Regions from separate parts of the Plantactinospora veratri genome, predicted to be linked through region 3. Evidence: riboswitches for the same ligand, from Rfam matches in the RefSeq annotation. Region 3 holds a riboswitch; each other region holds the start of a gene.
The links. Region 3 has a riboswitch for cyclic di-AMP ahead of V1634_RS09645 (coiled-coil domain-containing protein). Riboswitches for the same ligand answer to the same signal wherever they lie in the genome.
Positions count from the first base shown of each region.

Region 1 (10,446 bases), on a different contig from region 3:
CGTACCCGAGAAGCGGGCCTTCCTCCGCGACCTGCTGGAGCGCAACGCCACCAGCGTCGGCCCCCGACGCATCCGGGCCGGCGTGCCGAAGGGTTGGACGGTGGCGGACAAGACCGGTACCGGCGGCTACGGCACGGTCAACGACATCGGTGTCGTCTGGCCACCGAACTCCTCGCCGCTCGTCATCGCGATCATGGCCAGCAAGGCCACCCGGGACGCCGACCACGACCAGGCGATCATCGCGAAGGCCACCGAGTACGCCGTGGCGACCCTCAGCCAGGGCTGAGCCGACCGACCGCCGACAACCGCCGGCGCCGGCACCAACCGCGCGACAGCCACCCGCCGGCCGGGCCCGGTCGAGTCGGCCCGCCGAGCGTCCCGCCGGCCCCTTGTCCACTCGCCGGCCTCCTTCGGCAGTTGCGGTGCGGTGCGACAATGCACTACTTCGACCGCGCGAGATGCGCTGCCCCGGACCTGCCGGCGCGCACCCGGCGCGGCGAAACGACATCAGCGTGCCGACCGCACCGTGCGGCGGCCGGCACGCCACACGGGGGAGATTTCACCGATGCTCGACTCCGCGACGACCCAGGTCCTCGAACCTGTGCCGCCACCACCGCCGAAGCGGCGCCGCACCCGCAGCCACTGGCTACTGATCAGCGGGCTGCTGATCGTGCTCCTGGCCGGCGGCACGCTCTTCGCGATCACGCCGCTGCGCGACCCCCTGCCGGCGGCGACCGTCACCCGCACCCTGCCCGAGTCGACCACCATCCCCGGCAGGGCGCCGGTGGTGCCGTGGCCGAGGACCGGGCAGGCGGCGCTCTCGGTCGATCCGGTCGGCTCGCTCGGCACCTCGGGCGGCAGCGAACCGGTGCCGATCGCCAGCGTGACCAAGGTGATGACCGCGTACGTCATCCTCAAGGAGCACCCACTCGACCGGGGCGAACACGGGCCGAAACTCACCGTCAGCGCCGCGCAGGCCGCCGCGTACCCGGCGGAGCTGGCCCGGGGCGAATCCCTGGTCCCGGTCGTCGCGGGCGCGGTCTTCACCGAACGCCAGGCACTCCAGGCGGTACTGCTGCCGTCGGCGAACAACATGGCCCGGATCCTCGCCGCCTGGGACTCCGGCAGCGTCGCGGCCTTCGTCGAGAAGATGAACGCCACCGCCGACGCGCTCGGGATGAAGGACACCCACTACACCGACCCGTCCGGACTCGACCCCGGCACCGTGAGCACCGCCGTCGACCAGGTGATCCTGGCCCGCGCGGCGATGGAACTGCCGGCGTTCGCGGAGATCGTGGCGCAGAAGAAGGCGACCCTGCCGGTCGCCGGCACGGTGAAGAACTACAACTCGCTGGTCGGCCGGGACGGCGTGGTCGGGATCAAGACCGGCTCCACCGACGAGGCCGGTGGCTGTCTCGTCTTCGCCGCCGTCGTCAAGGTCGGCGGCCGGAAGATCACCATCGTGGGCGCCGTCCTCGGGCAACCCGGCGCGAACACCCCCGTGCAGCTCGACCGGGTGTTCAAGGCGACCCGCCCGCTGGTGCGCACCGCCACCGCCGCGCTCGGCGTACATCCGGTCGTCCGGACCGGCGACCAGGTCGCCACCGTGCAGGGGCCGCTCGGCACCGGCACCACGATCCACGCCGGCCAGGACCTGGCCGTGGTCGGCTGGCCCGGCATGCGGGTACGTCTGGACGTCGACCTCCCGGCCGTACCGGACCGGCTGCCGGCGCAGACCGAGCACGGCCAGCTGACCGCGGTCGCCGGCGACGGCGCTCCGGTCACCGGCGCGCTGCACAGCGGGGCGCGGTTGGAGCCGCCGAGCAACTGGGAACGGATCCGCCGGCACCGCTGACCGGACCCGTGCCGCCCGCTTCGTTACGAGCTGACAATCGGATGTGTCAGATCGAAGGCCCCGGTCGGGACTCGCGTCCCGGCCGGGGCCTGCCGTGGATGGATGACGGGATCACTATTTCGGCTGCGTGAAGCGGATGCTGTTGCCGAAGGGGTCGCGCAGGCCGCAGTCGATGCCGTACGGGCGCTCGGTCGGCTCCTCGGTGAACTCGACGCCGCGGGCCAACAGCGTCTCGTACGTCTTGCGGCAGTCGTCGACACTGAAGATGAGCCAGCCGCCCGTGGCCCCCTTGGTGAGCAGCTCGCGGACCTGCTGCGCCGTCTCCTCGCTCAGCACCGGCGGGCCCGGCGTCGTCAGCAGGATCTGCCGCTCCGGCTCGCCCGGGACGTTGACGGTGAGCCAGCGCATGATTCCGAGGTCGGTGTCGGTGTTGACCTCCAGGCCGAGCTTGCCGACGTAGAAGTCAAGGGCCTCGTCCTGGTCGAGGACGTAGATCTGCGAGTGCGTGATGCTGTTGAACATGTCCCTCACGCTACGGCGGGGGAGGGCCGAAAACTTATCCAAAACTGATCAGTGTGCGGGGCTGTACCGGCAGGTCAGCCGGTCAGGCACTCGGCCGCATCCAGGCCATCGTGAAGCATGTCGGGACGTTCGCCGGCACCGCCTCCTTGCGGTACTCCCGGGGCGATCGCCCGACGATGTCCCGGAAAGTACGGCTGAAGGTGCCGAGGCTGCCGAAGCCGACGTCGAAGCAGATGTCGGTCACACTGCGATCGGTCTCCCGGAGCAGGAACATCGCCCGCTCCACCCGACGCCGCTGGAGGTAGCGGTGCGGCGTCTCGCCGAACGTCGCCCGGAAGGTACGGGCGAAGTGCGCCTCCGAGACATGTGCGATCCGGGCCAGCGCCGGTACGTCCAACGGCTGCGCGTACGCCCGGTCCATCGCGTCCCGGGCCCGGAGCATCCGGCGATTGGTGTCTTCCACGGCCCGACCCACGGTTCCATCACACCACGCCCGCCCGCGACCTCCCCACGCTGCGGGTCGCCGGCCTCTGTGAGCATGCCGAATGTGCCTCTTCGTGGTCATCTCGACGGCTCCCGGTCGGGATTTGCCGGTTGACGAATCCGGCCGCCGATCGATGAGTTTCGGGTCGTGTGGACGTCACAATTCGCAGGACCCGCAGGACTTGACGCGTTCGAACCCGGAGGAGACGCATGGCAAAGCTCATCTACTCGATGATCACCTCGCTCGACGGATACGCCGAGGCGACGGAGGGCGGCATCGGCACCGGGGCCGACGACCAGCAGGTGCACACCTTCATCAACGACCTCTTCCGCCCCGTCGGCACCTACCTCTACGGCCGACGGATGTACGAGACGATGGTCTACTGGGAGACCGCGCACACGGAGCCCGACCAGCCGCCGCACATCCTGCAGTACGCCCGCGACTGGCAGGCCGCAGAGAAGATCGTGTACTCCACGACGTTGAAGTCGGTGTCCAGCGCGAAGACCAGGATCGAGCGGACCTTCGACCCGGACGCGGTACGCGAACTCAAGGCCGAGGCTGATCACGATCTCACCGTCGACGGCCCGAACCTCGCCGCCCAGGCCATCGCCGCCGGCCTGGTGGACGAGTACCACCTGTTCATCACCACGAGCGTTGTCGGCGGCGGCAAGCGGTTCTTCCCCGACGGCGTGCGCCTCGATCTCGAACTGGTCGAGGAACGCGCCTTCGACAGCGGACTGATCTACGCGCGCTACCAGACCCGCTGAGCCGCGGTCGTCGCCGCGATGAAGGGCGAGCGGAAGAAGGCGGAAAGGCGGTGGCGACACGACGGCGAGCGGCCGCAACGGACGCTGAGGCTCGCGGGCCTATCGCAGGGCAGCCCGCTCGTCGACGCGGTAGTCCGGTTCGCCAAGGAAGGCGTCTCGTGTCATGGGGCCGAAGCCGATGCTGACGGTACGCAGAACGTAATGCCAGTCGGCCATCCCGGTCATCGAGGAGAAGCGGTTGTTCGTCTGCCACCGCACCCACTCGCCGTGCTGGAGCATCACCACAGGACGATGATTTCGGACCGGTGCCCCGAAGCTTGCGGGAAGCTGCACCCTGAGCACGTCCCGCATCAGGCGAAGGTTCAGCTCGTGTCGTGGCGGCAGGTCGTGAACGCTCCTGACCTCGGGCACGAAGTCGTTCTCTTCCCGCATGACGACCTCGTGGAGCAAGGGGAGAGGGCCGTCCGGTAGATCCGGTAGTGGGAACGCGGTCGGGGCGGAGTTGCGGAGCGCTGCCTGTGGGAAACCCCGGGATCGCTTGCTCCAGGTCGTGCGGATCCGCTGCACGGTCACGTCCATGCCGGTCATGATCCTGTCTGCCATCAACGAGCGGCAACCAACTTCGGCAGGACAAGCCACCGGCGGCACCGGGAACGGATGCGCGTTGACCCCGATCCGGCAGGACCACAACGGAGGTAGGAGGGGCAGGCAGATAGCACGACACCCAGACTGGGGATCAGATACGACGAAGGCCCAGCGTCAGGAAATGTCCTCTGACCTGGGCCTTCGTTGTTGGAGCGGGTGACGGGAATCGAACCCGCACTGTCAGCTTGGGAAGCTGATGTTCTGCCATTGAACTACACCCGCGAGCGGACCCCACTGTACCCGGTCGAGTCCGATCATGCACTCACCCTCCCCCGGGTACGGCTCCGAGCGCTCCGTCGCCCCATCAGATCCCGCGCGAACCACGCCGGGTCGCCTCGTTTGCAACCCTGGCCACGGATAGTAACGTCCGCCTCACCTGCAACTATGGCTCTGTGTCACCGCAGAGCCACTCTCCGAAAGCAAAGGGTCTGGCAATGGCGTTTCGTGGACTGTGTTCGTCGTCGCGTTCCGGCGCGACCGGCATGGCGAGCATGTTTCTCGTCCTGCTGCTCGGAACCGGCCCGGTGGTGGCGGCACCTCCGGGTTCGGCCGGACGATCCGGCGAACCGGATTGCGCCGAGACGACCAGCGGCCACCCGAACCCCGTGGCACCGCACGCCGGGGCAGCGAACGCCAAGGCCAAGCCCGGGGCGGCGCACTCCGCCGAGCCCAACGAGCTGACCCCGGCCGAGGCCGCCGAACTGGACCGAGCGGTCGACTCGGCGTACGCGCAACGGATCGGGATCGCGCCGCTCGGCGTACCGGGCAAGCTCAGGATCATTGTCGACGTGGTGTTCCATGTTGTCAGCGAGAAGCGGACCCGGGCGGACGGGGACATTCCGCTGTCCCTGATCCACGCCCAACTGAAGGTGTTGAACGACGCCTTCGGCGGGCGTACCGGTGGGGCCTGGACGCCTTTCCACTTCAGGTTGAAAAAGGTGAACCGGGTGGTCAACCCGGCCTGGTACCCGATCGTGGCGGAGAGCCCGGCGGAGGCGCAGATGAAGCGTGCGCTGCGGGTCGGCGGCAAGCACACCCTGAACATCTACACGGGACTGCTCGACGACGAGTTGCTCGGCTGGGCCACCTTCCCGCAACGTGACCTCGACCCGTACGACGGGGTGGTGGTGCTCGCCGAGTCGCTGCCGGGCGGCACGGCGGCACCGTACAACGCGGGTGACACGGCGACTCACGAGGTCGGGCACTGGCTGAACCTCTACCACACCTTCCAACAGGGCTGCGCGGGTCAGGGCGACCACGTCTACGACACGCCCGCCGAGGCGGAGCCCGCCTTCGGCTGCCCGGAGCGACGGGACACCTGCACGACGAAGCCGGGTCTCGACCCGATCCACAACTTCATGGACTACTCGGTCGACGCCTGCATGTACGAGTTCACGTACGGTCAGACGTTCCGGATGCTCAAGGCGTGGAAGGCCTTCCGGGAACCGTAGGTCAGGATGTCGGTACCGGCTCCGCCTCGACGGCCCGGCGCCGGCCGCGCCGCTTCGGCCCGGTGGCGGCGCCTGCTCCCGCGGCGCCCTCGGCTGTGGGGACGGCGCCGGCCGGGTCGAGCCAGACCTGCACGGCAGGGCGCTCGGACCGATCTCCGGCGGCGAGCGGGGTGGCGCCGTTGCTGCCGTGCCGGGCCACCATCGCCACGTCGACGGTGAACTCGAAGAGCCGCCAGTCGACCTGCGGCGCGGCCCGCAGGTTGCCGGCGAGCTGGTCCACCCGCGCCTGGTCGGTCACCGGGCGGGCCCGACCGGCGACGTAGGCCTCGTCGTCGCTGTCCTCGGGCGGGAAGGAGTGCAGCGCGTAGCGCCCGTCCCGTTCGAGGTCGCGCCGCTTCGGAGAGTCGACGACGAAACAGAAGAGTCCCTCGTCGGTGATGACCGGGGACACCGGGTGCACCCGCGGCCCACCGTCGGCGCGCACGGTCGCCAGGTAGCCGAGACCCGGACCGTACTGCTGGATGAGAACGCGGATCGCGTCGGCGAGTCGGGGCTCGTCGGAGGCGAATTCGGACCAGGATGCCATGAGCACATTCTATCGAACACCTGTTCGATCACCTACCCCGAACCCACCCTCATCCCACCCATCGGCGAGGTCGTGGCCGGCCGGCTCCGCCCGACCGCTAAGGTGGTCCGGTGCTGCTCTCCGACCACGACCTAGTGATCGAGATCAAGGCGGGCACGCTCGCGCTGGAGCCGTTCGAGCCCGCGCTGGTGCAGCCGTCGAGCATCGACGTACGCCTGGACCGGCTCTTCCGGGTCTTCAACAACCATCTCTACACGCACATCGACCCGGCGGTGCAGCAGGACGAGCTGACCTCGCTGGTCGACGTGCCGGACGGCGAGCCGTTCGTGCTGCACCCGGGTGAGTTCGTGCTCGCCTCCACCCTGGAGGTGATCTCGCTGGGCGACCAGCTCGCGGGCCGGCTCGAAGGAAAATCCAGCCTCGGCCGGCTCGGCCTGCTCACCCACTCGACCGCCGGCTTCATCGACCCCGGCTTCTCCGGGCACGTCACGCTGGAGCTGTCGAACGTGGCCAACCTGCCGATCCGGCTCTGGCCCGGGATGAAGATCGGCCAGCTCTGTATCTTCCGGCTCTCGTCGCCGTCCGCCCACCCGTACGGGTCGGCCGTCTACGGCTCGCGCTACCAGGGGCAGCGCGGCCCGACCCCGAGCCGCTCCTGGCAGAACTGGCGCACCTGGCCCACCCGCTGAGGCCGCGTCCGGGCGTCGACACGGACCGAAGGAGGAACCCCCGCCGCAGTTGCGCGACGGGGGTTCCTCCGTTGACACGGTCGGTCGGCGAGACGTCAGCCAGGTCTGCCGAAGCTGTGGATCTCGCCGTCGTCCATCCGCTTCATCTTCACCGGCTCGCCGGCCCGGGAGGCGTGCACGATCCATCCGCCGCCGACGTACATGCCGACGTGGCTGAGGTCGGCGTAGTAGAAGACGAGGTCACCGGGGCGTAGCTGGGAGCGGCTGACCGACTTCACCTGCCCGCGCTGCGCCCGGGCGTTGTGCGGCAGCCCGACGCCGCCCTTCGCCCAGGCGGCCAGGGTCAGGCCGGAGCAGTCGTACGAGCTGGGGCCTTCCGCACCCCACTTGTACGGCTTGCCGATCTGGGCACAGGCGAACTTGACCGCCTGGCCGGCCGGGCCACCGGGGTAGGTCGCCGGGCAGGGCGCGGGCCGCAGCGGGCCGGCGGAGCCGTTCCCGTACGCCTGGATCCGCAGCTTCTGCAACCGCTCGACCTCGGCGTCGATCTCCTTCTTCTTCGCCGCCAGTTCCGCCTCGGTCTTGGTCAACTGGGTGACCAGCCGGTCCAGCGGGGCCTTCTGGGAGGCGTACTTGTTCTTGAGGTCGACGACCGCCTGCACCTCGCGCTGCTGCTGCCGGGCGAACTGGTCGAGCACCGAGAGCTGGCCGACGAGCGCGGTCGGCGACTTCGTGGTGAGCAGGGCGTTGACCGCGGATGCCTTGTCGCCCTTGTACGCCTGCACGGCGAAGTCGCTCACCCGGTTCATCGCGGCGTCGATCTGCGACTGGAGCGGGGCGATCTTCTTCTGCAGGGCGGCGGCCTGCTTCTTCTTCGCGGTCAGGTCCTGCCGGGTGGCGTTGTGCTTCTCGACGACCGGCTCCAGTTTGCGCCAGGCGGTGTCGATCTGCTGCTCGATCTCGGCCACCGACGGTTCGGCGAGCGCCGGCGTCGTGCCGGTGAACAGCACGGCGGCGCTGGCCAGTGCCGTGAGCGCAATGGCGAGAATGGACCTTCGAGGGCGCGGCTTCGCGTTCCCGGCGTCGGCGGAGGCCGATCGGAGGGATGGCGACCGCGGCGGGGCAGGGGGAGCCACCGGGGTCCGTACTCCTTCTTCCGTAGCCCGCCTACCGGGTTAGCTGACGGGTTCGGGCGGGAAGATTGTCGCCCTACCGCGTGAGACGCGGATTCACCCCATGAACCTCGGGTCCCCGGTTCGCTCAGTGTGACGATTCGGCGGTGTCGAGACGTCGCCGCCCGGCTAGGCGGCCTGCCGTCGGCTCGACGGTCCCCAACACTAGAGAAGGGTGTTATCCAAACGCAACCCCGTGATCTGAGTCGATTCGTTATGTATCGGATCGGTCGCTGACGGTGGGAGCGTTCGCACCCACCGAACCGGAAGCCCGAACCCGCCGATCACGCTCGGTATACGTGAAGGATTCCTACATAGTGACGACCTTGGTCGGCAGGTATTGACCAGCACCGGTCCCGGGTGGAGGGTGATCGGCAGGCCCACCCCCGGCTCATGGAGGTTCGATGCTTCCCACGAAACAGCCGCTGAGCAGGAGAATCGCGATCGGCGCCGCGGTCGTCGGCGCCGCCGCGCTGCTGCCGGCCAGCCCCGCGCCAGCCACCGCCGCGCCCGCCGACACCCGGCAACAGGAGTACGCCGCCGCGGCGGCCGAGTTCGGCGTACCCGAGAGCGTGCTGCTCGGAGTCTCCTATCTGGAATCCCGCTGGGACACGAACGCCGGCACCCCGAGCACCAGCGGCGGGTACGGCCCGATGCACCTCACCGACGTCGCCGGGCTGGCCGCCGAGCCAACGGGGCACCCCGAGCACGGCGAGGACCGACGCGGCGACCCGGCCCGACCCGCCCGACCGGTGCCCGGACCCGCCGGCCCGCACCTCGACCGGAGCGCCGACGCACCGCCCGGCGGGCAGACCCTGGACGCCGCCGTCGCACTCACCGGAGTCGACGAGCACCTGCTCCGCGCCGAACCGGCGGCGAACATCCGCGGCGGGGCGGCGCTGCTGGCGTCGTACCAGAAGGCGCTGGCCGCGCCGACGGGCCGGGCCAGCGACCCGGCGGCCTGGTACGGCGCGGTGGCCCGGTACGCCGGCAGCGACCGCGCGGACGCCGCGGCGGCCTTCGCCGACGAGGTGTACCGGACCATCGCCGAGGGCGCCAGCCGGACCACCGACGACGGCCACCGGATCACCCTGCCCGGCCGGCCGGGGATCGCCCCGCAGCGCTCCTGGCTGGACCGGCTCGGCCTGCCCGGCGCGCCCCGCCCGGACGGGCTGGAGTGCCCGCGCGACATCTCCTGCGAATGGATCCCCGCCCCCTACCAGGCGTTCGGGGACGGCGACTACGGCAACCACGACCTCTCCGACCGGCCCGCCCGGCAGAAGATCGAATACATCGTCATCCACGACACCGAGGGCAGCTACGACACCACCCTGCGGCTGGTGCAGGACCCGACCTACGTGAGCTGGCAGTACACGCTCCGCTCGGCGGACGGGCACATCGCGCAGCACGTGAAGGGCAAGGACGTCGCCTGGCACGCCGGCAACTGGTACGTCAACGCCAAGGCGATCGGCCTCGAACACGAGGGCTTCGCCGCCCAGGGCACCTGGTACACCGAGGCGATGTACCGGACCTCGGCCAAACTCGTCCGCTACCTCGCCGACCGGTACGACATCCCGCTGGACCGCGACCACGTCATCGGGCACGACAACGTACCCGGCATCCTGCCGGCGAACGTGCGCGGCATGCACTGGGACCCCGGCCCGTACTGGGACTGGTCGCACTACTTCGACCTGCTCAAGGCCCCGTTCCGGGGCATCGGCATCCCGGCCGCCGGCCTGGTCACCATCGACCCGGACTTCGCCACCAACCGGCCGGCCTTCACCGGCTGCGACACCGCCGGGGTACCCTGCCCGTCACGCGGCTCCTCCTCGGTGATCCTGCGCAGCGCGCCGGCCGCCGACGCGCCGCTGGTCAACGACATCGCGCTGCGCCCGGACGGCACCCCGAACACCATGCACATCTCCGACCACGGTGCGCGGGCCTCCGCCGGGCAGACCTACGCGCTCGCCGGCCGACAGGGCGACTGGACCGCGATCTGGTATCTCGGGCAGAAGGGCTGGTTCCACAACCCGAGGAGCAACCCCACGGCGAAGTGGACGGTCGGGCTGGTCGCGACGCCGAAGCCGGGCCGGGCCACGATCCCGGTGTACGGCCGGGCGTACCCGGAGGCCGACGCCTACCCGGCCGGCGTGCCGGTGCAGGCGGTCACGCCGTTGCAGTACACCCTCGCCGCCGGGCAGCGCTACGCCGTCGGCAACGTACTGCCCAGCGAGTACTACCGGGCCACCACCTTCGACGGCTCCTCACCCGGTGA
Region 1 is NZ_JAZGQL010000031.1:45,380-55,825, forward strand. It holds gene bla (class A beta-lactamase) at 1-286, shown strand, start outside; gene V1634_RS30145 (D-alanyl-D-alanine carboxypeptidase family protein) at 566-1,855, shown strand; gene V1634_RS30150 (VOC family protein) at 1,970-2,377, opposite strand; gene V1634_RS30155 (AraC family transcriptional regulator) at 2,460-2,852, opposite strand; gene V1634_RS30160 (dihydrofolate reductase family protein) at 3,071-3,628, shown strand; gene V1634_RS30165 (hypothetical protein) at 3,728-4,207, opposite strand; tRNA gene V1634_RS30170 (tRNA-Gly) at 4,422-4,495, opposite strand; gene V1634_RS30175 (zinc metalloprotease) at 4,756-5,724, shown strand; gene V1634_RS30180 (pyridoxamine 5'-phosphate oxidase family protein) at 5,726-6,310, opposite strand; gene dcd (dCTP deaminase) at 6,421-6,999, shown strand; gene V1634_RS30190 (C40 family peptidase) at 7,095-8,009, opposite strand; cyclic di-AMP (ydaO/yuaA leader) riboswitch at 8,148-8,288, opposite strand; gene V1634_RS30195 (N-acetylmuramoyl-L-alanine amidase) at 8,576-10,446, shown strand, end outside.
Region 1: another riboswitch for cyclic di-AMP. It lies ahead of V1634_RS30190 (C40 family peptidase); the one in region 3 lies ahead of V1634_RS09645 (coiled-coil domain-containing protein).

Region 2 (10,446 bases), on a different contig from region 3:
GCCCAGTGGCTGGCCCACTCGGCGAACGACTCGTTCAGCCACAGGTCGTTCCACCAGCGCATGGTGACCAGGTCGCCGAACCACATGTGGGCCAGCTCGTGCAGGATCGTGTTGGCCCGCTGCTCGTACTCGAAGTCGGTCTCCTGGGACCGGAACAGGTAGTGCGCCTCGGCGTGCGTGACACAGCCGAAGTTCTCCATCGCGCCGGCGTTGAAGTCCGGCACCCACACCTGGTCGTACTTGGGCAGCGGATAGCGGACGCCGAACTGCTGGTGGAAGAAGTCGAAGCCCTGGACGGTGATCAGGTTCAGGTCCGCCGAGTCGAGGTGCGGCGCCATGCTGGCCCGGCAGAAGTAGCCGAGGTCGAGACCGTCGTGGGTGTACCGCACCTCGTGGTAGGGACCGGCGCAGAGTGCGGTGATGTAGGTGCTCATCCGGACCGACTCGGCGAAGTGGATCGTCCTGGTGTCGGTGCCGGCCGGCTCCTCACCGCTGATCGGCATGTTGGAGATGACCCGCCAGTGCGCCGGCACGGTCGCGTGCCAGGTGAAGACGCTCTTCAGGTCCGGCTGGTCGAAGCAGGCGAAGACCCGCTGCGCGTCGGCGGTCTCGAACTGGCTGTAGAGATAGGTTTCGCCGTCCACCGGGTCGACGCTGCGGTGCAGCCCCTGACCGCTGGAGGAGTAGAGGAAGTCGGCATCCACGACCAGGGTGTTCTCGGCGGCCAGACCGGTGAGGGTGAGCCCGTCCTCGGCCGACCAGCCGGAGAGGTCGACCGGGGTGCCGTTCAGCGTCGCGGCGCGTACCGAATCGGCGGCCACCTCGATGAAGGTGGTGGCACCCGGATCCGCGCACCGGAACCGGACCTCGGTCGTCGAGCGGAAGGTGCGGCTGTCCGCGCCCCGCCCGGCGGACGACAGGTCCAGGCGGATGTCATAGCCGGTGACGTCGAGCAGACGACCCCGGTCCGTCGCCTCGACCTGGGTCAGGTTACGCACTCCTGGCACGTGAATCTCCATCCGGTCTTCCCGCTGGCTGTCCCCGTTGACAGCACCGAGCCATCCCCACGGCTCGACGTCGAGTGTTTCATGCCGGCGGGAATGCCACTGGTGCTCCAGGTCACGGTCTCATCCCGCTGTCGGCGACGGCGTACACGGGTGAAGATCTGTAACGGTGCCGCCGATTCCGGCTGCCCCGACGACGAAGGGAGTCGCGCCGTGTCCGAGCGCGCGTCCGTTGACATGTTCTTCGACCCGACCTGCCCCTGGGCCTGGATCACCTCCCGGTGGCTGCTGGAGGTGGAGCGGGTACGCCCCGTCGACATCCGGTTCCGGGTGATGAGCCTCTCGGTGCTGAACGAGGGCCGGGAGGACCTTCCCGAGCAGTACCGGGAGGGGCTGAAGACCGCCTGGGGACCGGTGCGGATCTGCATCGCGGTCGAGCAGCGGCACGGCTCCGAGGCGGTCGGCAAGCTCTACACCGCGCTCGGTAACCGGATCCACCTGGCCAAGGAGGAGCGCGGCCCGGAGCTGTACCGGGCGGCGCTGGCCGAGGTCGGGCTGGACCCGGCGCTGGCCGAGGCCGCCGACTCGACCGAGTACGACGAGGCGCTGCGGGCCAGCCACAACGCCGGGATGAAGCCGGTCGGCCAGGACGTCGGCACGCCGGTGGTCCACGCTCCCGGTCCGGTGCCGGGGGAGACCGTCGCGTTCTTCGGCCCGGTGATCACCCCGGCCCCGAAGGGCGAGGCGGCCGGCCGGCTCTGGGACGGCGTACTCCTGGTCGCCGGCACGCCCGGCTTCTACGAGCTGAAGCGGACCCGTACCGAGGCGCCGAGCTTCGACTGAGCGCGCCGCCGGGCGGTCCGGCCGGTACTCTCCGCCGGTCGGGCCGCCCACGGGGTGGAAACGACCGGGGTATCCGTACGCCGGCTCCGGCACCGCCGGTAGCGTTCCGGCACATGACGGTCGTGCATCCGATCAGCCGCGCCTGGGTCACCACTGGCGGCACCGGCGCCCAGAACTACGACGAGTTCGCCGACGACGCCGAGATCACGGCGATCATCCGGGACAACCCAGCCAGCGCACTCGCGATCGAGATGCCGCACCGGGCGCCGGAGAGCGTCGGGCGGTCCTTCACCGACGCGCTGCCCGAGGCGGTCGCCCGGTTGGCACAGGCGCGGGCCGACGGCAGCTACACCCCGGCCGAGCAGGTCGTGGTGCTCTACCGGATCACCGCGCCGGGCGAGGAGCCCGGTTACGGGATGTTCGCCATGGTCGACACCGACCAGATCTCCACCAGTGCGGACGAGCCCGGACTCGTGATCCGCAACGAGGACGTCTTCATCGCCAAGGTGCGGGAGCGGGTGGCGCTCGCCGAGGCGACCGGCCATCTCCTCTCGCCGGTGCTGCTGCTCCAGACCGGCAACCGGGCCGGCGGCGACGGCGGTGCGAGCGACGGCGACGGTGTGAGCAGCGCCGACGGCGGCGGTGCGCGGCCGAATGCCGGCGAGGCGCTGCACCGGGCGCTGGCCGAGGCCACCGACGCGGCCGGTCCGCCGGCCGCGACCGACACCGACCAGGCGGGGCGGACCCACGCCATCTGGTTGCAGGGGCCGGGGCCCCGCCAGGACGAACTGCTGGCGCTGGCCGGTGCCGGGGAACTCGTCGTCGCGGACGGCAACCACCGCAGCCTGGCCGCGCAGATCGGCGAGCTGCCCCGGTTCCTCGCGGTGGTCACCACACCCGGCTCGGTGGCGATCCAGCCGTACAACCGGCTGGTCAGCGAGCTGACCAGCACCCCCGACGAGCTGCTGGACCGGCTGCGTGCGACCGGCGCCAGGGTCGAGCAGGTGGCGGGCCCGGCGGCGGTACCGGACTCCGGCGGCACGATCCAGCTCTACGCGGCCGGCAGGACCTACGCGGTCACCCTCCCCTCGGGTTCCGGCGGGGGAGTGGAGGACCTCGACCACGCGCTCGTCGAGCGGGTGCTGCTGCGGGACGCGCTCGGGCTCGACCCCGGCGACAAGCGGATCACGTACGTCGGTGGGGACTACCCGGCGCGGTGGCTGGTCGGCGAGGTCGACGCCGGCCGGGCGGAGCTGGCGATCCTGATCGCCCCGGTGACCGTGCAGGACTTCGTCGCGGTCAACCTGGCCCGGCAGAAGATGCCCCGGAAGAGCACCTGGTTCACCCCGAAGGCCCGGGCCGGGCTGGTCCTTGCCGAGCTGGGCCGGGACACGGCGGAGACGCCGCGCGACTGACCCTGCGACGAGCTGGCGGTACGGCTCAGTACGCTGCCGGGCGCGCCGGCGGCGTTCCGGGCGCCCGGCACCGTACCCGTGGGCGGTGCCGGGTTGTGATCTGTCCGGCTGTCGCGGTGCCTGCCGGCGGGTGCCGGTGGCGGGCTGACAGACTCGCGGTATGCGCGTCTATCTGGGATCCGACCATGCCGGCTACGAACTGAAGGTGCACCTGGCCAACCACCTGGCCAAGCAGGGCTACGAACTGGTGGACGTCGGGCCGTTCCTCTTCGACCCGGACGACGACTATCCGGTCTTCTGCCTGCACTGCGGCGCCCGGGTGGTGGCCGACCCGGGCAGCCTGGGCGTGGTGATCGGCGGCTCGGGCAACGGCGAGCAGATCGCCGCCAACAAGGTGGCCGGGGTGCGCGCCGCGCTCGCCTGGAACGTCGAGACCGCCCAGCTCGCCCGGGAACACAACGACGCGAACGTGGTCGCGGTCGGCGCCCGCCAGCACACCCTCGACGAGGCGACGGCGATCGTGGAGGCGTTTCTCAGCACGCAGTTCTCCGGTAACGAGCGGCACGCGCGGCGGATCGGGCAGGTCGCCGAGTACGAGCGCTCCGGCGCGCTGCCGGCGCTGCCCGCGTCGTAGCCGGACGGGCCGCCCGCCCCGCTCGTCGGTGGCGGGCGCTCAGCGGCCGCCGCGCGGCAGTTCGTCCCGGGGCACCCAGTTGCGCCGGACCAGTACCAGCCGGTCGGCCGCCTCGGCGAGGTCGGCCTCGGTCGGCCGGGCCGCGTCCCGGGCGCGCATCGCCGCCGCGACACTCACCTGGGAGGCGCCCGAGCCGATCAGCCCGCGCAGGCCGCGTTCCGCGTCCCGGTCGTCCCCGGCGCCCGGCCCGGTACCCGGGTCACCGCCGCGACGGCCCTGTTCGGGTGTGCCGCCGCTGCCGCTCGACGGGTCGTGCCGCAGCCTCCGCCGTCGACGCTCCGGCTCGGTCATGGTCCCTCCCCGATCCGCTCGTCGGCGTCACGACCGGCAGACCTGAGCTGGTCGACGCCGTCGCTCCGCCCGGTCATGGTGTCGACCCTACCGGCCGGTGGCGTGCCGGTCCCGGCTCAGCGGCCCCCGAACCGGCGGGAGCCCCGAACGCCGGCACGCTCTGTGACCCGTGCACAGCCCGCCGAACGCGGCGGAGGTCGGCCAGGGGCGGCGGAACTCGGGCTGGCAGGTCGAACGGCGCGGGGTCGTCGCCCTGTCCGGTGGATCGACGCTGGCTCGGCGCGGGCTTTGCCGGCTGGCTACCCTCGGAACTGGACCGGGTTCCGGGCCCGGGCCGATGGGGAGGACAGGACAGATGGCAGACCAGACGCAGCCGTGGGCCGAGCGGACCGTCGAGATGCCGCCCGGTGCGGAGGGACCGGGGATGCCGCCGGGCCCCGAGGGCTTCCGGCGCGGTGTGGCGCAGGTCGGGGTGCCTCGGCCGCGCACCGAGCCGGAGGCGCCGCACGAGCCGACCGGTACCGGGTGGCCGATGGTGGAGCAGGAGCGGGAGCAGCTTCCGCCGGGCTACCACTGGCGGCAGCTGCGCATCGGGCGGCACTGGAGCATGCTGGGCGGCCTCTTCGCCTTCGTCTGCTGGGGGATCTGGGCGATCTCGGCCCGGGGTGACCTGACCAGTCCGGTGGTCACCTTCGTGCTGACCCTCTTCGTCGCGGTCGGCCTCTTCGCGCTGGCCCGGTTGGTCGGCCGGGTCGTCTGGGAGCGTCAGCTCGGTCGGATCCGGCGTAGTGCCCGGGGCGCGCACCTGGTCACCGGGATCTTCCTGGCCGGGGTCGGGGTGGCGTACCTGCGCCAGACCGAGTGGGTGGTCGACCTGTGGAACTGGGTGGCGGGGCTCTGAGCGACCCGTGCGGCGACCGGGATGACCGGTAGATCCGGACAGGTGTTGATCGAAGTGACAAATCACAATTTGGTCACTCGATAGTTACCGAGCGCGTGGCGCCCGATTACTGGGCGCTACTATTCGGTCTCCGTCCTCCCCCGGAGGTTTCCACGGTGACCCTGCTCAGCGTGATAGTCCCGGTCTACCAGGTGCGGGAGTACCTGGCCGACTGCCTGGACTCCATCCTCGACGCGTCCTTTCGCGACCTCGAACTGGTGGCGGTGGACGACGGTTCCCGCGACGGCAGCGCGGCGATCCTGGCCCGGTACGCCGAACGCGACTCCCGGCTGGTGGTGGTCACCCTCGACCGCAACCAGGGGCTCGGGGCGGCCCGCAACACCGGCCTGTCCCGGGCCACCGGCGAGTACGTGTGGTTCGTCGACGGCGACGACTGGCTGCCCGAGGGGAGCCTCACCGCCGTCGCCGAGCGGTTGACCCGGACCCGGCCCGACCTGCTGGTCACCGCGTACACCCGGTACTACCCGAACGGCGGGACCCGGCACCTGTCGCTCTCCCAGGTCGGTGCCGGGGGGTCGGGGCCGGAGACCTTCACCCTCCGGCAGCGGCCGGGCCTGCTGTCGGTGCTGCACATCACCTGCAACAAGGTGATCCGGCGCCGGTTCCTCCTCGACCTCGGCCTGACCTTCGGCCCCGGCTGGTACGAGGACGTCTCGTTCAGCTTTCCGCTGATGCTCGCCGCGCAGCGGGTCGCCCTGCTGGACCGGTGCTGTTACGCGTACCGGCAGCGTCCCGAGGGTGCGATCACCGCGACGGTCAGCGATCGGCACTTCGAGGTCTTCGCGCACTGGGACCGGGTGCTGTCCGGGCTGGACGCCGACCCGGCGGTGCCGGCCGAACTGCGTCACCTGATCTTCCAGCGGATGATCTGGCACCTGTTGCAGGTGCTCGGCCATCCCCGGCGGGTGCCGCCTGGCCGCCGCCGCGAGTTCTTCGCCGAGATCGTCACCCGGTACCGGGCCCACCTGCCGCCCGCCGGCTACCAGCCGCCGGGCGGCGCTGTCGGGCTCAAGCACCGGCTGGTCGGTCGCGGAGCGTACGGGCTGTTCGCCGCGCTCCAGGCCGCGCGGCGGGCACACGTCGGCGTGGTGACCCGGGTCCGGCATCCGCTCGCCGGGACACGGTCGACGGCCGGTGCCGGCGGCTCGGCCCCGGTGGCCGTGCCCGGCAGCCGGGTCGAGGCGGTACCCGGCGAGTTGACCGACCGGCTGGGCTGAACCCACCGGGCACGGGCCCGGGCGGCGGGCGCGGCGCCCAGGGCGGCGGGCGCGGGTACCGCGGGCGACCGACCCGGGCGGCGCAGGCGGCGGGCCGGCGGATCAGCCGTGTTCGCCGAGCGGCCCGACCCGCCAACCCCGGCGAAGGCACTCCTCGAGCAGGTGGGGCAGGGCGGCGAGGCTGGCCCGCCAGGACCCCGGCGCGGAGGTGCAGTCGGAGTCGTGCAGCAGTACCGTGCCGCCGCCGGCCAACCCGTCGCGCAGCGTGTCGAGTACCGAGGAGGGGGTCGCCGACCGGGTCCAGTCCCGCCCCCAGCAGGTCCAGAGCACCGGGGTCAGGTCCAGCCGGCGCGCGGCGATCAGGGCGGCGGCGCTGAGCACCCCGTACGGCGGGCGGAAGAACCGGGGTACCCGCCCGGTCACCGCTCCGACCAGCTCGCGGGTCCGGGCCAGGTCGCGATAGGTGGCGTGCGGGCCCCGGAGGAGCAGATTCCGGTGTGCCCAGCCGTGCACCGCCACCTCGTGCCCGGCGGCGACGAGATCCAGCCCGAGTTCCGGTGCGCGGGCCAGCATCGACCCCAGCAGGAAGAAGGTCGCCCGGGTCCGGTGCGCGGCGAGGGTCTCGACGAAGAGCGGGGTGGAGGCCGGGTCGGGGCCGTCGTCGAAGGTGAGCGCGACGTGCCCCGGCGAGCCGCGTCCGCTCAGCCGGGGAAAGAACCGCAGCCGTACCCCGGGCAGCACCGTCACGGCCGGCACCACCTGGGCGGCCAACACGGCCGGCACCACCTGGGCGGCCAACGCGGCACCGACGGCCGTCGCCGGTACCGCGCGTCCGCGCACTCGTTCCTCCGCCCGCCGCACCATTCGCTCCGCCCGCCGCACCGTCGCGGACGCGGTTACCCGCCCGGCCGGGGTTCATCCTCACCCGGACGGGTGCCCGGGCCGGTCACTCCGGTTGCCACGTGGCGGCCTGCTCCGGAAGCGTCCCGGCGTTTGCCGGGGCGTCGGCCGGGTAGCCGGCGCGGGCGACCGGGGAGGTTCGGGACGGGGGAGCGGATGCGGGGGCGACCTGCGGCGCGGGTAGCGGTGATCACCGGAGCGAGTGCCGGGGTGGGTCGCGCCACGGCCCGGCTGCTGGCCCGCCGGGAGATGCGGCTCGCCCTGCTGGCCCGGGGCGGTACCGGTCTTCGCGGCGCGGCCGAGGACGTCCGGGCGGCCGGGGGCGTGGCGCTGCCGATCGAGACCGACGTGGCGGACCACCACCAGGTGGAGGCGGCGGCGGACCGGGCGACCAGCGAACTCGGGCCGATCGACCTCTGGGTCAACAACGCCATCGTCTCGGTGTTCGCGCCCTTCAAGGAGATCGGACCGGAGGAGTTCCGGCGGGTGACCGAGGTCTGCTATCTCGGGTACGTCCACGGCACCCGGGCCGCCCTCGACCGGATGCTGCCGCGCGGGAGCGGCACGATCGTGCAGGTCGGGTCGGCACTGGCCTACCGGTCGATCCCGCTCCAGTCCGCGTACTGCGGCGCGAAGCACGCCATCGCGGGCTTCACCGAGTCGCTGCGCTGCGAACTGCTGCACGACCGGAGTCCGGTCCGGCTCACCATGGTGCACCTGCCGGCGCTGAACACCCCGCAGTTCGACTGGGTACTGTCCCGGCTGCGCAACCGCGCCCAGCCGGTGCCACCGATCTACCAGCCCGAACTCGCGGCCCGGGCCATCGTGCACGCGGCCGACCGGCCGGGCCGGCGGGAGTACTGGGTCGGTGCCTCGACGGTCGGCACCATCCTCGGCAACCGGCTGGTGCCCGGGCTGCTCGACCGGTATCTGGCCCGGACGGGATACTCCGGCCAGCAGACGGAGCAGCCGGCCGAGCGGGGTCGACCGGCCAACCTGTGGCACCCGGTCGACGACGGCACCGGGGTGGACCCGGGCGCGCACGGCTCGTTCGACACGCCGTATCGCACACGGAGTCCGCAACTCTGGCTGTCCCAGCACCGGGGCGCGGTGACGGCGGGTCTGCTCTCGGCCGGTACGGTGGCCGGTGTGCTGTTCGGCACAACGCCTTGGCGCCGACGGTGACCGGAGAATCACGCCACCGACCAACCTGGACACGTTTCCGCACGTCAGACGGCTGACAACGCGCTTGGTAAATAGCCGACAGCAGCTAGTCGATAATGGTGGACAAAGCATGACCTTCGATGCGTCTGACGCGCCGTGATTACTGATAGTCGTTGCCTGGCAACGCTTTTGCCTGCGAACGGGTCTTGCCATTCGGGAAGTGAAACCGGGTATGCTGTCTGCCGTTCATAGCCGCCGGATACCGAGTGGTGCCGGCGCTGATCGCCGCCTAATCGCCACACGGCGAGCCGGGGACCCACGTACCCCTGGGGTGAATCCGCGCGAGCGGTAGGGACCACTTCCATCCCGAACCCGTCAGCTAACCCGGTCGGCGGCCGACGGAAGGGATACATGTGAGGGCACCCCTACGCCGAAGGCTGGCGACTGCCCTGGCACTGCTCACCGCCGCAGCTCTGGTCGTGGTCCCGTCGGAGGCGTCGGCGGCACCCGCGCCGAAACCGGCCCCCCAGGAGGAGGCCGACTCGCCGGTGCTCGGAGACGTGCTCGCCAGCGCCGGCAAGCGGCTCGCCGAGGCGAAGGCCGAACGCACCAAGTCCCAGCGGCGGCAGCAGCAGCTCGGCAACCAGTTGAAGCAGGCGGAGGCCAGGCTGGCGGCGCTCACGCCGGAGGCGAGCCAGATCGCGGCCGAGTCCTACCGCAGCGGCAAGCTCAGCGCCATCTCGATGCTGCTGACCAACAACTCGTCCGACTCCTCGTCGAACTCGTTCATCGAGCGGGCCTCGGCGCTCAACGAGCTGAACCTGTTCAACAACAGCAAGCTCCGGGCGCTCAACCAGGCGCGCAACGAGGTCGGCGCGGCCAAGAAGGCGATCGACGAGGAGGTCGCCAAGCAGGCCGCGCAAGAGAAGATCATCAAGAAGCAGCAGTCGGACGCGAAGAAGGCGCTCGCCCTGGTGGGCGGCAACTCGCGCCCCGACAAGGGGCTGGTGGCGGCCACCTCGCCGGTCGCCCGGCCGGGGCCGGGGATGGCGGACGGCTTCCCCGGGCTGCCGTGCAACAAGAAGGACCCGACCACCAGCGGCTGCATCACCGCCCGGACGCTCCACATGTACAACGAGGTGCGCCGGGCGGGCTTCAAGAGGTTCGTCGGCTGCTTCCGGCCCGGTGGGCCGTTCGAGCATCCGAAGGGCCGCGCATGTGACTGGTCGCTGCGCAACTCCGGGTTCAGCCGGGCCGCCAACGACGACCAGATGAAGTACGGCAACGACCTGGCCGCGTTCCTGATCCGCAACGCGGACCGGCTCGGCATCCTCTACGTGATCTGGTACAAGGAGATCTGGTTCCCGGACGAGGGCTGGAGTTCCTACAGCGGTCCGAGTGACCACACCGACCACGTGCACGTCTCGATGCTGTAGCCCGAGCCAACGCCACCGCCCCGTCACCTGTCCGCTCAGGTGGCGGGGCGGTGGCATTGTGCGGACAGGTCGCGGCGCCGACTGGCATCATCGGCGGGTGGCCAGCATCGAAGTCGTCCTGGGCGACATCACCCGGGAGCACGCGGACGCGATCGTCACCGCCGCCAACGAGTCGCTGCTGGGCGGCGGCGGTGTGGACGGTGCCATCCATCGGGCGGCCGGTCCCCGGCTGGCCGAGGCGGGCGGGGCGATCGCCCCCTGCCCACCCGGCGAGGCGGTGGCGACCCCGGCGTTCGACCTCGACCCGCCGGTCCGGCATGTCATCCACACCGTCGGCCCGGTCTGGGAGGGCGGCGAGTACGGCGAAGCCGAGGTGCTGGCCTCCTGCTACCGCCGCTGCCTGGCGGTCGCCGACGAGGTGGGCGCGCGCAGCCTGGCCTTCCCGGCCATCGCCACCGGGGTCTACGGGTTCCCGGCCGACCGGGCGGCGCGGATAGCGGTGCGGACGCTCCGCTCCACAC
Region 2 is NZ_JAZGQL010000004.1:152,674-163,119, forward strand. It holds gene pepN (aminopeptidase N) at 1-998, opposite strand, end outside; gene V1634_RS05545 (mycothiol-dependent nitroreductase Rv2466c family protein) at 1,218-1,847, shown strand; gene V1634_RS05550 (DUF1015 family protein) at 1,961-3,262, shown strand; gene V1634_RS05555 (ribose-5-phosphate isomerase) at 3,423-3,896, shown strand; gene V1634_RS05560 (hypothetical protein) at 3,936-4,247, opposite strand; gene V1634_RS05565 (hypothetical protein) at 4,603-5,148, shown strand; gene V1634_RS05570 (glycosyltransferase family 2 protein) at 5,304-6,425, shown strand; gene V1634_RS05575 (polysaccharide deacetylase family protein) at 6,528-7,265, opposite strand; gene V1634_RS05580 (SDR family oxidoreductase) at 7,482-8,510, shown strand; cyclic di-AMP (ydaO/yuaA leader) riboswitch at 8,766-8,899, shown strand; gene V1634_RS05585 (coiled-coil domain-containing protein) at 8,903-9,925, shown strand; gene V1634_RS05590 (O-acetyl-ADP-ribose deacetylase) at 10,023-10,446, shown strand, end outside.
Region 2: another riboswitch for cyclic di-AMP. It lies ahead of V1634_RS05585 (coiled-coil domain-containing protein); the one in region 3 lies ahead of V1634_RS09645 (coiled-coil domain-containing protein).

Region 3 (10,446 bases):
GGTGTTGATCGCCGTGCTGGGCATCGGCAACACGCTCGCGCTCTCGGTCGTCGAACGCCGCCGCGAGTCGGCGACGATCCGGGCGCTGGGCCTGTCCCGCCGGCAGTTGGCCACCATGCTGCTGACCGAGGCGGCCCTGGCCGGCGCGGTCGGGGCACTGTCCGGAACCGCCCTCGGGCTCGGCCTCGGCTGGACGGCCGCGCTGGGGTTGATCAGCGGGTACGGGCACGGGCTGCCGGCCGTACCCGTCGGGCAGCTCGCCCTCTGCGCCGCGCTGGCCGCCTCGGCGGCGGTGCTGGCCAGCCTCCCGCCGGCCCGGCGGGCCGCCCGGGCGCCGATCGCGGCCACCCTCGGCGACGAGGGATAGCCGGTCCGGTCGTTTTCCGGCTGCGACGACGTCACCGGCCGGCAGTATCGACAGCGGGGGCGACCGGGGCGGAAGGAGGGGCGTTGGGGGCCGGGCACGACCACGGGGGGCGGTTGACCTGGGCGGCGGAGCGGCACCGGGGACGGCTCTGGGCGGCCTTCGGGCTGCTCGCCGTCCTGATGGTGGTCGAGACGGTCGGCGCGCTGGTCACCGGCTCGCTGGCGCTGCTCTCCGACGCCGGGCACATGTTCACCGACGTGCTCGGGATCGGGATGGCGCTGGCCGCGATCACGGCGGCCCGGCGGGCGGTCGGTGACCCGCAGCGGACCTTCGGCCTCTACCGCCTCGAGGTGCTGGCGGCGCTGGCCAACGCGGTACTGCTGTTCGGGGTGGCGCTCTACGTGCTGGTCGAGGCGGTACGCCGGTTCGACGACCCGCCCCGGGTGGCGGCCGGCCCGATGCTGGTGGTGGCCACCCTCGGCCTGCTGGCCAACGCCGCCGCCTTCGGCCTGCTCCGGGCCGGGGCGCGGGAGAGCATCAACCTGCGCGGCGCCTATCTGGAGGTGCTCGGGGACCTGCTCAACTCGGTGGGGGTGATCGTCGCCGCCGTGGTGATCATCGTCACCGGCTGGCGCTGGGCCGATCCGATCGTGGCGCTGGCGGTCGGGCTGTTCATCCTGCCCCGCACCTGGCGGCTCGGCCGCAGCGCCGTACGGATCCTGGTGCAGGCCGCGCCCGAGCACCTCGACGTGGCGGCCGTACGCACCCGGCTGGCCGGGGTGCCGGGCGTCTGCGACGTACACGACCTGCACGTCTGGACCCTCACCTCCGGGATGGAGGTGGCCTCGGCGCACCTGAGGCTGGAGCGCGACGCGGAGGTCGGTACCGTACTCGCCGCGGCCCGGTCGGCGCTGCGCGAGGACTTCCACATCTCGCACGCCACGCTCCAGGTCGAGCCGAACACCGCACCGGGGGGCTGCGGCCCCACCGACTGGTGACCGGTAGCGACGTCGCGTCACGCATGGTCAGCCCGAGACCTTCGCCTCCGGCGTCCGCCGGCCGTCGAGACTCACCGATAGTTAGCGGCATCTTAAGTTTCCGGGTAGCGCTGAACATTTTTGTCCGGATACATCCGCCCAACTAGGAAAATCGCGAATCTAACTCCGGCAACGCCACGTATCCCCGGACGGCGACTGCCGGTAAGCTCGGCTCCGGTCTCCGCCGGGCGGCGCCCTCCGGCGCCTGCGGGGACCGTCGCCTAATCGCACGCGCGAGCCGGGGAACCACGTACCAGGGGTGTATCCGCGCCAGCGGTAGGGATCTTCCGTCCCGAACCCGTCAGCTAACCCGGTCGGCGGCTGACGGAAGGACATTGTCATATGCCGTTCCTGGCACCCACCCGACAGGCTCCGGCGTCCGCGCGGAGTGCCACGAGACCGCACCGGAAGGCCGCGACCACCGCGGCCGTCGCCCTGGGCATGGTCCTCGCGGCACTCGGCGGCGCACCCGCGCAAGCGGCACCGGAGTACGCGACCCCCGGGGCGCTGGCCGCGGCACCCGGCGGCGACGACATCGACGGAGGCACGGACAGCCTGCGCGAGCAGCTCCAGGCCGCCAGCAAGGGCTATCTGGCCGCCAAGACCAAGCTGGACAACTCCGTCAAGCGGCAGAAGGAACTGACCCGGCAGCTCGCCACGCTGCGTACCGAGGTGACGACCCGGAGCGAACGGGTCTCCGAGATGGCCGGCATGGCATACCGGACCGGTCGGCTCGGGCAGGTCTCCGCGCTGCTCAACAGCGGATCTCCGACCAGCCTGGTGGACCGGGCCGCCGCACTCGACACGATCTCGGCGAACGAGAGCCGGGAGCTGCGCGGGTTGCGGGAGAGCCTGGACAAGGAGACCCAGGCCAAGGCGGCGCTCGACAAGGAGATCGGCGAGCAGCGCAAGCAGGTCGAGGTGATGGAGACCCGCAAGAAGCAGGCCGAACGGGCGCTCGCGGCGGCGAACAACAGCGGCGGCGCCGGATCGGGAGTCAGCGGCAGCGGGGGCGGGTCGGCACGACCGGCACCCCGTAACGCCGACGGCTCCTTCCCCGACGAGTCGTGCAGTCTCGACGACCCGACCACCAGCGGCTGCATCACCGCGCGCACCCTGCACGCGCTGAAGCAGGCCCAGGCGGCCGGCTTCACCCGGTTCGTCTCCTGCTTCCGCAGCGGCGGCAGCGGCGAGCACCCGAAGGGTCAGGCGTGCGACTTCGCCGCCCAGAAGAACGGGTTCGGCGGAGTGGCGACCGGCGGCGACCGGACGTACGGCAACAACCTGGCGGCGTACTTCGTGCGCAACGCCGATCGACTGGGTGTGCTGTACGTGATCTGGTTCAAGCAGATCTGGCTGCCGAGCAGCGGTTGGAAGACGTACAACGGGGGCAACGGTGACCCGTCCAGCGACCACACCAACCACGTGCACCTGTCGATGAACTGATCCACCGCGCCGCGCACCATCGTGAACCGCCGGCACCGCCCGCCACCCCTGGGCAGTGCCGGCGGTTCTCGCTTTCAGCAGCCGATCCGGGTCGAGCCGAGCGCCACGTCGTCGAACCAGAGCGTGTCCGCGCCCTCGCCGTAGCTCTCCCAGCCCAGCCGCAGGTCGGTCAGGTTGGGCCGCCAGTTCGCCCGGTTGTACCACTGCCCGTCGACGTCGTGCGTCGGCGTACCGTCGGCGGTCAGCCCGGTCACCGCGGTCCCGTTGACCCAGGTGGAGAGCCGACCCTGCGCGCCGTCCACCATGAACTCCAGGCAGGTCCACTGGTTGACCGGCAGCGGCGCGCTGAGCGCGACGCCGTTCGGGCTCTGCTCCGGCAGGGTGGCGTCGTCGGAGGCGCGGTTCCATTGCAGCGCCCGGTTCTGCCCGCCCATCCGCAGGTCACGGTTGCCGTCGGCCGCGTCCCGCATGGCCAGGAAGGTCACGTGCGAGGTCGGCAGCGCGGTGGTGTGCCGGACCCAGAGCCGGGCGTAGCGCACCGCCCCGACGCTACCCAGGTTCCGGGTGGAGCTGACGAAGACGTGGTTGCAGTAGCCGACGGCACCGTTGATGCGTACCGACCGGGTGCCCTGGTGTGCGACCGAGGTGTCGATACTGGCGGTGCCGCTGCCCGAGCAGTCCGGGTAGCTGACGGCCCAGTCGCCGGAGGGCGCGGTGCCGGTCTGGTTCTCGAAACCGTCGCAGAGCACCGCGCCGCCGCAGCCGCCGCTCGGCGGCGGGGTGGTCGGCGGTACGGTCGGCGGCGGCGTCACCGTCGGCGGGACGCTGGTTGGCGGAGTTGTCGGCGGCCTGGTCGTCGGCGGCGCCGTGCTGGGTGGAGTGGTCGGTTCGGCGCCGTTGCACGCTTCGCCGTTCAGGGTGAATCCGGTCGGTGCCGCCGAGCTGGCGGAATAGCTGCCCTGGACGCCGAATTCGGCGGAGCCGCCGGCCGGCAGCGACCCGTTCCAGGCCACGTTCCGGGCGGTGACGGTCGCGCCGGACTGGCTGACCTCGGCGTTCCAACTGCTGGTGATCCGCTGGTCACCACCGTAGGTCCAGGTCACGGTCCACCCGTTGACCGGGGTGTCCCCGGCGGTCACCCGGATGGCGGCGGTGAAGCCTCCGGTCCACTGGTTGGCCGTGTAGTCGACCAGGCAGCCGGCGGCGGCCTGCGCGGTCGGCGTCAATCCGGTGCCGAGTACGGCGACGCTGCTCGCGGCGATCGCGGTCACCGTGGCCAGGGCCAGGGAGACGCGACGGTACGGTGCGGAGATCCGCATGGGAGTTCCTCTCGGACGACTGCCGGCCCGTCGCCGCCCCTGGGCGCGTGCCGGCAGTGCTGTTACGACAACGAGTGACCGACTCCCGAGATCACCTGTCCAAGCACGACACCGGCCAGCCCGTACCGGTCGCGTGATGGCGCCGACCAAGCTTAGAGACAGCCATCGATGCAAGCAACCGAGCCGGCCGCCGGCCAGCGAGAATGACGGGATGACGATCGCCCGCTCGCTGCTGCTGTTCCTGCTCGCCGCCGTCGCCGAGATCGGCGGCGCCTGGCTGGTCTGGCAGGGCGTACGCGAGAACCGGGGCCTGCTCTTCGTCGCCGCCGGCATGCTGGCGCTGGCCGGGTACGGCTTCGTCGCGGCGTTCCAGCCCGATCCGCACTTCGGCCGGGTACTCGCCGCGTACGGCGGTGTCTTCGTGGCCGGCTCGCTCGGCTGGGCCGTACTGGTCGACCGGTTCCGTCCGGACCGCTACGACCTGGCCGGCGCCGCCATCTGCCTGGTCGGCGTCGCCGTCATCATGTACGCCCCGCGCGGATGAAAGTTGTGCAAGGAACGGACGAGGAGCCACTCCCACCGGACCTGCGACGACGGTTCCGAACCTCCGTCGAAGGGCGGCGATCTCTGCAAACCAAATCTGAATTAAATCTGGCAAATCCCCTCAGATATCCATCCTCGACCGTGCTTTACGGCTTCGGAATCCGGTGATAGCTTCCCGGCAACATTTGCAAGAACTTGCAGGCCCGCGTCCCCGCTCTCCTCGCGCACGGGAGGTTCCGATGCGTACCCGACGACTTCCGACCGCCGCCGTCCGAAGAGGCGCCGCCCTCGTCCTGACCGGGGTGCTCGCCGCCGCGCTGGCGGCGGGCCTCGCCGACCGGCGGGCCGAGCGGGCCACCGCCAGCCCGGCCAGCCCGGGCGCCAAGGACGTGATCGTGCACCTGTTCCAGTGGCCGTGGGCCTCGATCGCCAACGAGTGCACCACCGTGCTCGGCCCGAAGGGCTTCGGCGGAGTGCAGGTGTCGCCACCGCAGGAGCACGTCGTCCTGCCCGGTCGGGGTTACCCGTGGTGGCAGGACTACCAGCCGGTCAGCTACCGGTTGACCACCCGGCGCGGCGACCGGGCCGCCTTCGCCGCGATGGTACGGACCTGCCACGACGCCGGAGTGAAGATCTATGTGGACGCGATCGTCAACCACATGGCCGGCGGTGCCTCGACCGGGGCGGGCAGCGGCGGCTCGACCTACGGCCACTACGACTATCCGGCGGTGCCGTACGGCAGCGGCGACTTCCACCACTGCGGGCGCAACGGCAACGACGACATCGCCAACTGGGCCGACCGGTGGGAGATCCAGAACTGCGAGCTGGTCGACCTCTCCGACCTGCGTACCGAGTCCTCCTATGTCCGGGGCAGGCTGACCGGGTACCTGAACGACCTGGTCTCGCTCGGCGTCGACGGTTTCCGGGTGGACGCGGCCAAGCACCTGCCCGCCGCCGACCTGGCCGCGATCGTCGACCCGGTGGCCGGCGACCCGTACGTCTTCAGCGAGGTGATCGAGGGCGGTTCCGGCGAGCCCACCCCGGAGGAGTACGCCGGGATCGGCGACGTCACCGAGTTCCGCTACGGGGACGTGGTCGGCAACGCGTTCCGGGACGGCAACCTGGCCAACCTCGCCAACCTCGCCTCGTCGATGCGGCTCGGCTCCGCCGACGCGGTGGCGTTCGTCGACAACCACGACACCCAGCGCAACGGCCGGGCCCGGCTGACCTACCGGAACGGCTCGGCGTACGCGCTGGCCGAGGCGTTCATGATCGCCTGGCCGTACGGCGTTCCGCAGGTGATGTCGAGCTTCACCTTCACCGATCCGGAGGCGGGACCGCCGAGGAACGGCAACGGCACCACCAGCCCGGTGGACTGCGCGAACGGCGGCTGGGCCTGTGAGCACCGCTGGCGGAGCACCGCGAACATGGTCGGGTTGCGCAACGCCGCCGCCGGGGCCGGGGTCACCAACTGGTGGAGCAACGGCGGCAACCAGATCGCCTTCGGCCGGGGCAGCGCCGGCTACGTCGCCTTCAACCGCGACAGCGGCCCGTTGACGCGTACCTTCCAGACCAGCCTGCCGGCCGGCAGCTACTGCGACGTGATGGCCGGGGACTTCACCGGCGGCTCCTGCACCGGTACGACGTACCAGGTCGACAGCGCCGGCCGGGTCACCGCGACCGTACCGGCGTCCGGCGTCCTGGCGCTGCACGTGAACGCGCGGACCTCGGGCGGCGGTCCCGGCCCGACCCCGACGGCCGGCTCCTGCCCGGCCGTCGCCGCCACCTTCGCGGTCACCGCGACCACGGTCTGGGGCGAGAACGTCTTCGTCACCGGCAACGTCCCGGCGCTGGGCAACTGGGACCCGGCGAACGCCGTGCCGCTCTCCTCGGCCGGCTATCCGGTCTGGCGGGGCACGGTCAACCTGCCCGCCGGCACGGCGGTGCAGTACAAGTACGTCAAGCGCAACGGCGGCCAGGTGGTCTGGGAGAGCGACCCGAACCGGTCCCGGGGTACCCCGTCCGCCGCCCCCTGCACCGCGACCTGGACCGACACCTGGCGTTGACCCTCGCCGGACCGACGTGTCGGTTCGGCGGGGTGCCGGCCGTACGTCGAGCTGCGTATCCGGCCGGTCCACACCGGCACGACGTCCGGACGGCGTTCCGCCGGCAGCATCAGTGCCATGAAGCTCTCTCCGCCCTGGCGAAAAGCCCTGCTCACCCTGCACGTGGTCACCGCGGTCGGCTGGCTGGGGGTCGACCTGGTGCTGCTGACCCTCGGCGCGGCCGGAGCGGGTGGCGCCGACGCCGACGTCGTCTATCCGGCGATGGCCCTGGTCGGCCAGACCGTCTTCGTACCGCTGAGCGTGCTCGCCTGGCTGGTCGGAGTCGCCGGCGCGCTGCTCACCCCCTGGGGCCTGGTCAGGCACCGGTGGGTACTGGTAAAGCTGGTGATCACCACCGTGATGCTCGGCGCGGTGCTCTTCGCCCTGCTGCCGAACCTCCAGGCCGCCGAACTCGGCGCGGCGACCCCGCCGGACGCCCGGCAGGGACTGCTGGCAGCGCCGATCGTCTCCAGCACCCTGCTGGTGATCGCCACGGTGCTCTCCACCTACAAGCCGTGGGGCCGGATCCGCCGGCCGGCGTCGCTCGGCACCCTGTCGCGGGCTGGTCGGCGAGCTGCATAAATAGCGGCTAAGAGGGTATCTAACGGGCATGAGCGGACATGTCATGGTCTTTGCCCCGGATCCCCAGTTGACGGTCACCATCGACCAGCCCGCCGACGAGACCGAGATCCATCTGCATCCCGGCGGGCAGGGAGTGTGGCAGGCTCGGATGATCAAGTGTCTGGGCGTGCACGTGGTGCTCTGCGCGGGGCTCGGCGGCGAGATCGGGCAGGTCCTGGAACCACTGCTCGCCGGCGAGGGGGTCGACCTCCGGGTGATCCACCGGGAGTCCAGCAGCGGCGGCTACGTGCACGACCGGCGGGACGGCAACCGCCAGGAGATCGCCTCGGTGCCGGGCCACCCGCTCGCCCGGCACGAGCTGGACGAGCTGTACAACCTCGCCCTCAGCGAGGGCCTGAGCGCCGAGGTCAGCATCCTCAGCGGTCCCGGCCACCCCTCGCTGGTCGCGCCGGAGATCTACCGCCGGCTCGCCGCCGACCTCGGCCACAACGGCAGCCGGGTGGTCGCCGATCTCTCCGGCGCACACCTGGCGGCGGTACTGGAGAGCGGCGTCTCGGTACTCAAGGTCAGCCACGAGGAGCTGCTCCGGGACGGCCTGGCCAGCGACGACAGCGAGGCGGAGCTGATCCGGGTGATCCAGGCGCTGCACGCGCAGGGGGCCGAGTCGGTGGTGGTCAGCCGGGCCGAGGAGCCGGCCCTGGTGCTGATCGACGGCGAGGTGGCCCAGCTCGACATGCCTCGACTGGAGGTGGCGGACCCGCGCGGTGCCGGCGACTCGATGACCGCCGGGGTGGCCGCGGTACTGGCCCGGGGCGACGACCTCCGACTCGCGATCCGGACCGGAGCGGCGGCGGGTGCCCTCAACGTCACCCGACACGGCCTCGGCACCGGCCGGCCGGACGCGATCGCCGGCCTGGTCGACCGGGTGACCCTGGCGCCGATGCGGGTGGACCAGCAGGATCGGCTGACCCCGGAGGAGTTGGCGCACCGGACGACGAAGTCGTGACGATCCGGGTACAGGTCACGGCATGACGATTCGGGTACTGGTCACCAACGACGACGGCATCGCGGCTCCCGGGCTGCGCTGGTTGGCACGTACGGCGGTGGAGCGGGGACTGGACGTGGTGGTGGCCGCCCCGAGCGAGGAGGCCAGCGGCGCGAGTGCCGCGATGAGTGCCGTGGAGCGGGACGGCCGGGTGGTCGTCGAGGAGCACCCGATCGAGGAGCTGCCCGGCGTTGCGGCGTACGGGGTGGCCGGCTCACCGGCGCTGATCACGCTGATCGCCCTGCACGAGGCGTTCGGTCCGGCGCCCACGGTGGTGCTCTCCGGGATCAACCGGGGCGCCAACGCCGGTCGTGCGGTGCTGCACTCCGGCACCGTCGGCGCGGCGTTCACCGCCGCCGCCAACGGCTGCCACGGGATGGCGGTCTCGCTCGACGTACTCTCCGTGCACGAGGCGAGCACCGGAAGTGGCGGTGCGGCGGTGGCGGTGCCCCGCCCGCACCGGGACGAGCGGCGACACTGGGCGACCGCGGCCCGGGTGGCGCTGGATCTGCTGCCCCGGTTGACCGCGGGACCCGTGCACAGCGTGCTGAACGTGAACTCCCCGGACCTGCCGTACGAGCGGCTGCGCGGGATCCGTCGGGGCACCCTGGCCGGGTTCGGGCAGGTACAGATGACGGTGGCCGAAGCCGGCAGGGGTTTCGTGCGTACCGCCCTGGAGGAGTCCGGCCAGCAGGTCGAGCCGGGCACCGACGTGGCCTGGCTTGCCGAGGGTTACGCCTCGGTGACGGCGATCCGGGCGGTCACCGAGGCGTCCGATGTGGACCTGTCCGGACTGGAGGATCCACGGTAGGGGCGGATGAGGGTGTTCCCGGGCCGCGACGATCAGGCGCGGTCGGGGGACGATCAGACGCCGGGGACCTTCGCCTCCTCGGCGGCGGCCGCGGCGCCCGCGAAGTACGGCTCCGGCGCGCCGAACAGGCCGAGGAGCCCGGTGACCCAGAGCTGCCGGTGGACGAACCGGCTCGGTTCGGTGACCACGAGCTTGACGCCGCTGACCTCCGCGGTCTGGAAGCCGGCGACCATGGCGCTGATGCCGACGGAGTCGATGAAGCTGACCAGTCGCATGTTGAGCTCGATCCTGGACGGTCGCCCCTTGGTCAGAACCCCGGCGATCGCCTCACGAACCTCGTACGCCGTATCGACGTCGATTTCTCCCCGAGGGGCGATCTCCACAACTCCGCCAGGCAGGACCGACTTGACGATCGACAGGCTCACGCGAGCACCTCCACTCGCCCATGTCCGGGCGCCTAATCAGTACGCGGGCCGCGACCGAGAGTATTCCTCTCACGGCCCCGATCGCCACCCTTCCGGACGGGCAATCTATTCAACGAGCCGACAAACCACGCTGGTAACGGGGCAAACTACGCTAAATTTTCCTGCACCGTCCGCTTCCGCACCTCCACCGTCACGCCCTCAGCGTAGCCGTCCCGCAGGTCGGGGCGGGCCACCGGTGCCCTGTGTCGTACCTCGCCCGGCCGCAGCCGTCTCCGTACCCGAATCCCTGTCGCCTATGCGACAGCAGGGCACCACCGGGGCTACTGGAGCCGGCGGGGGCGGTGTCGACGAACGGGGCGGCGGTACCACCGAGCACCTAGCATGAGCGCATCGGCCGTCGTCGGGCGGGCGATCCGGGCTCGGGAAGGGACACCTGATGCTGAGAAAGCTGATCGGACTCGCTGGAATCGGTGCGCTGCTGGCTCTGGTACTCGCCTGCGGATTCGGCGGCGGAGGCGATGACGACGACGGTGACGACGACGATTTCGCCCGGCGTGCGCCGGTCGTCCTGCTCCGTTGAGAAGCTGACGATCCCGGGTTTGCCAGGAAAGACACCTGGGCACCTCCTCCAGTAGCAACCCGCAAACCGCGCCGAACAGATGCCTCTGTCCGAAGTGGCCGCTGCGTTCGGCAACCGAGGAGGTAGCACGATGCTCGGAACCAACCTGCTGAAACATCAGAGCAAGCCCGAGCGGATCGCCGACCA
Region 3 is NZ_JAZGQL010000006.1:42,325-52,770, reverse strand. It holds gene V1634_RS09655 (ABC transporter permease) at 1-367, shown strand, start outside; gene V1634_RS09650 (cation diffusion facilitator family transporter) at 451-1,365, shown strand; cyclic di-AMP (ydaO/yuaA leader) riboswitch at 1,613-1,740, shown strand; gene V1634_RS09645 (coiled-coil domain-containing protein) at 1,846-2,850, shown strand; gene V1634_RS09640 (cellulose-binding domain-containing protein) at 2,925-4,169, opposite strand; gene V1634_RS09635 (YnfA family protein) at 4,381-4,713, shown strand; gene V1634_RS09630 (carbohydrate-binding module family 20 domain-containing protein) at 4,952-6,778, shown strand; gene V1634_RS09625 (hypothetical protein) at 6,896-7,399, shown strand; gene V1634_RS09620 (1-phosphofructokinase family hexose kinase) at 7,428-8,405, shown strand; gene surE (5'/3'-nucleotidase SurE) at 8,428-9,255, shown strand; gene V1634_RS09610 (STAS domain-containing protein) at 9,309-9,680, opposite strand; gene V1634_RS09605 (hypothetical protein) at 10,117-10,260, shown strand; gene V1634_RS09600 (hypothetical protein) at 10,391-10,446, shown strand, end outside.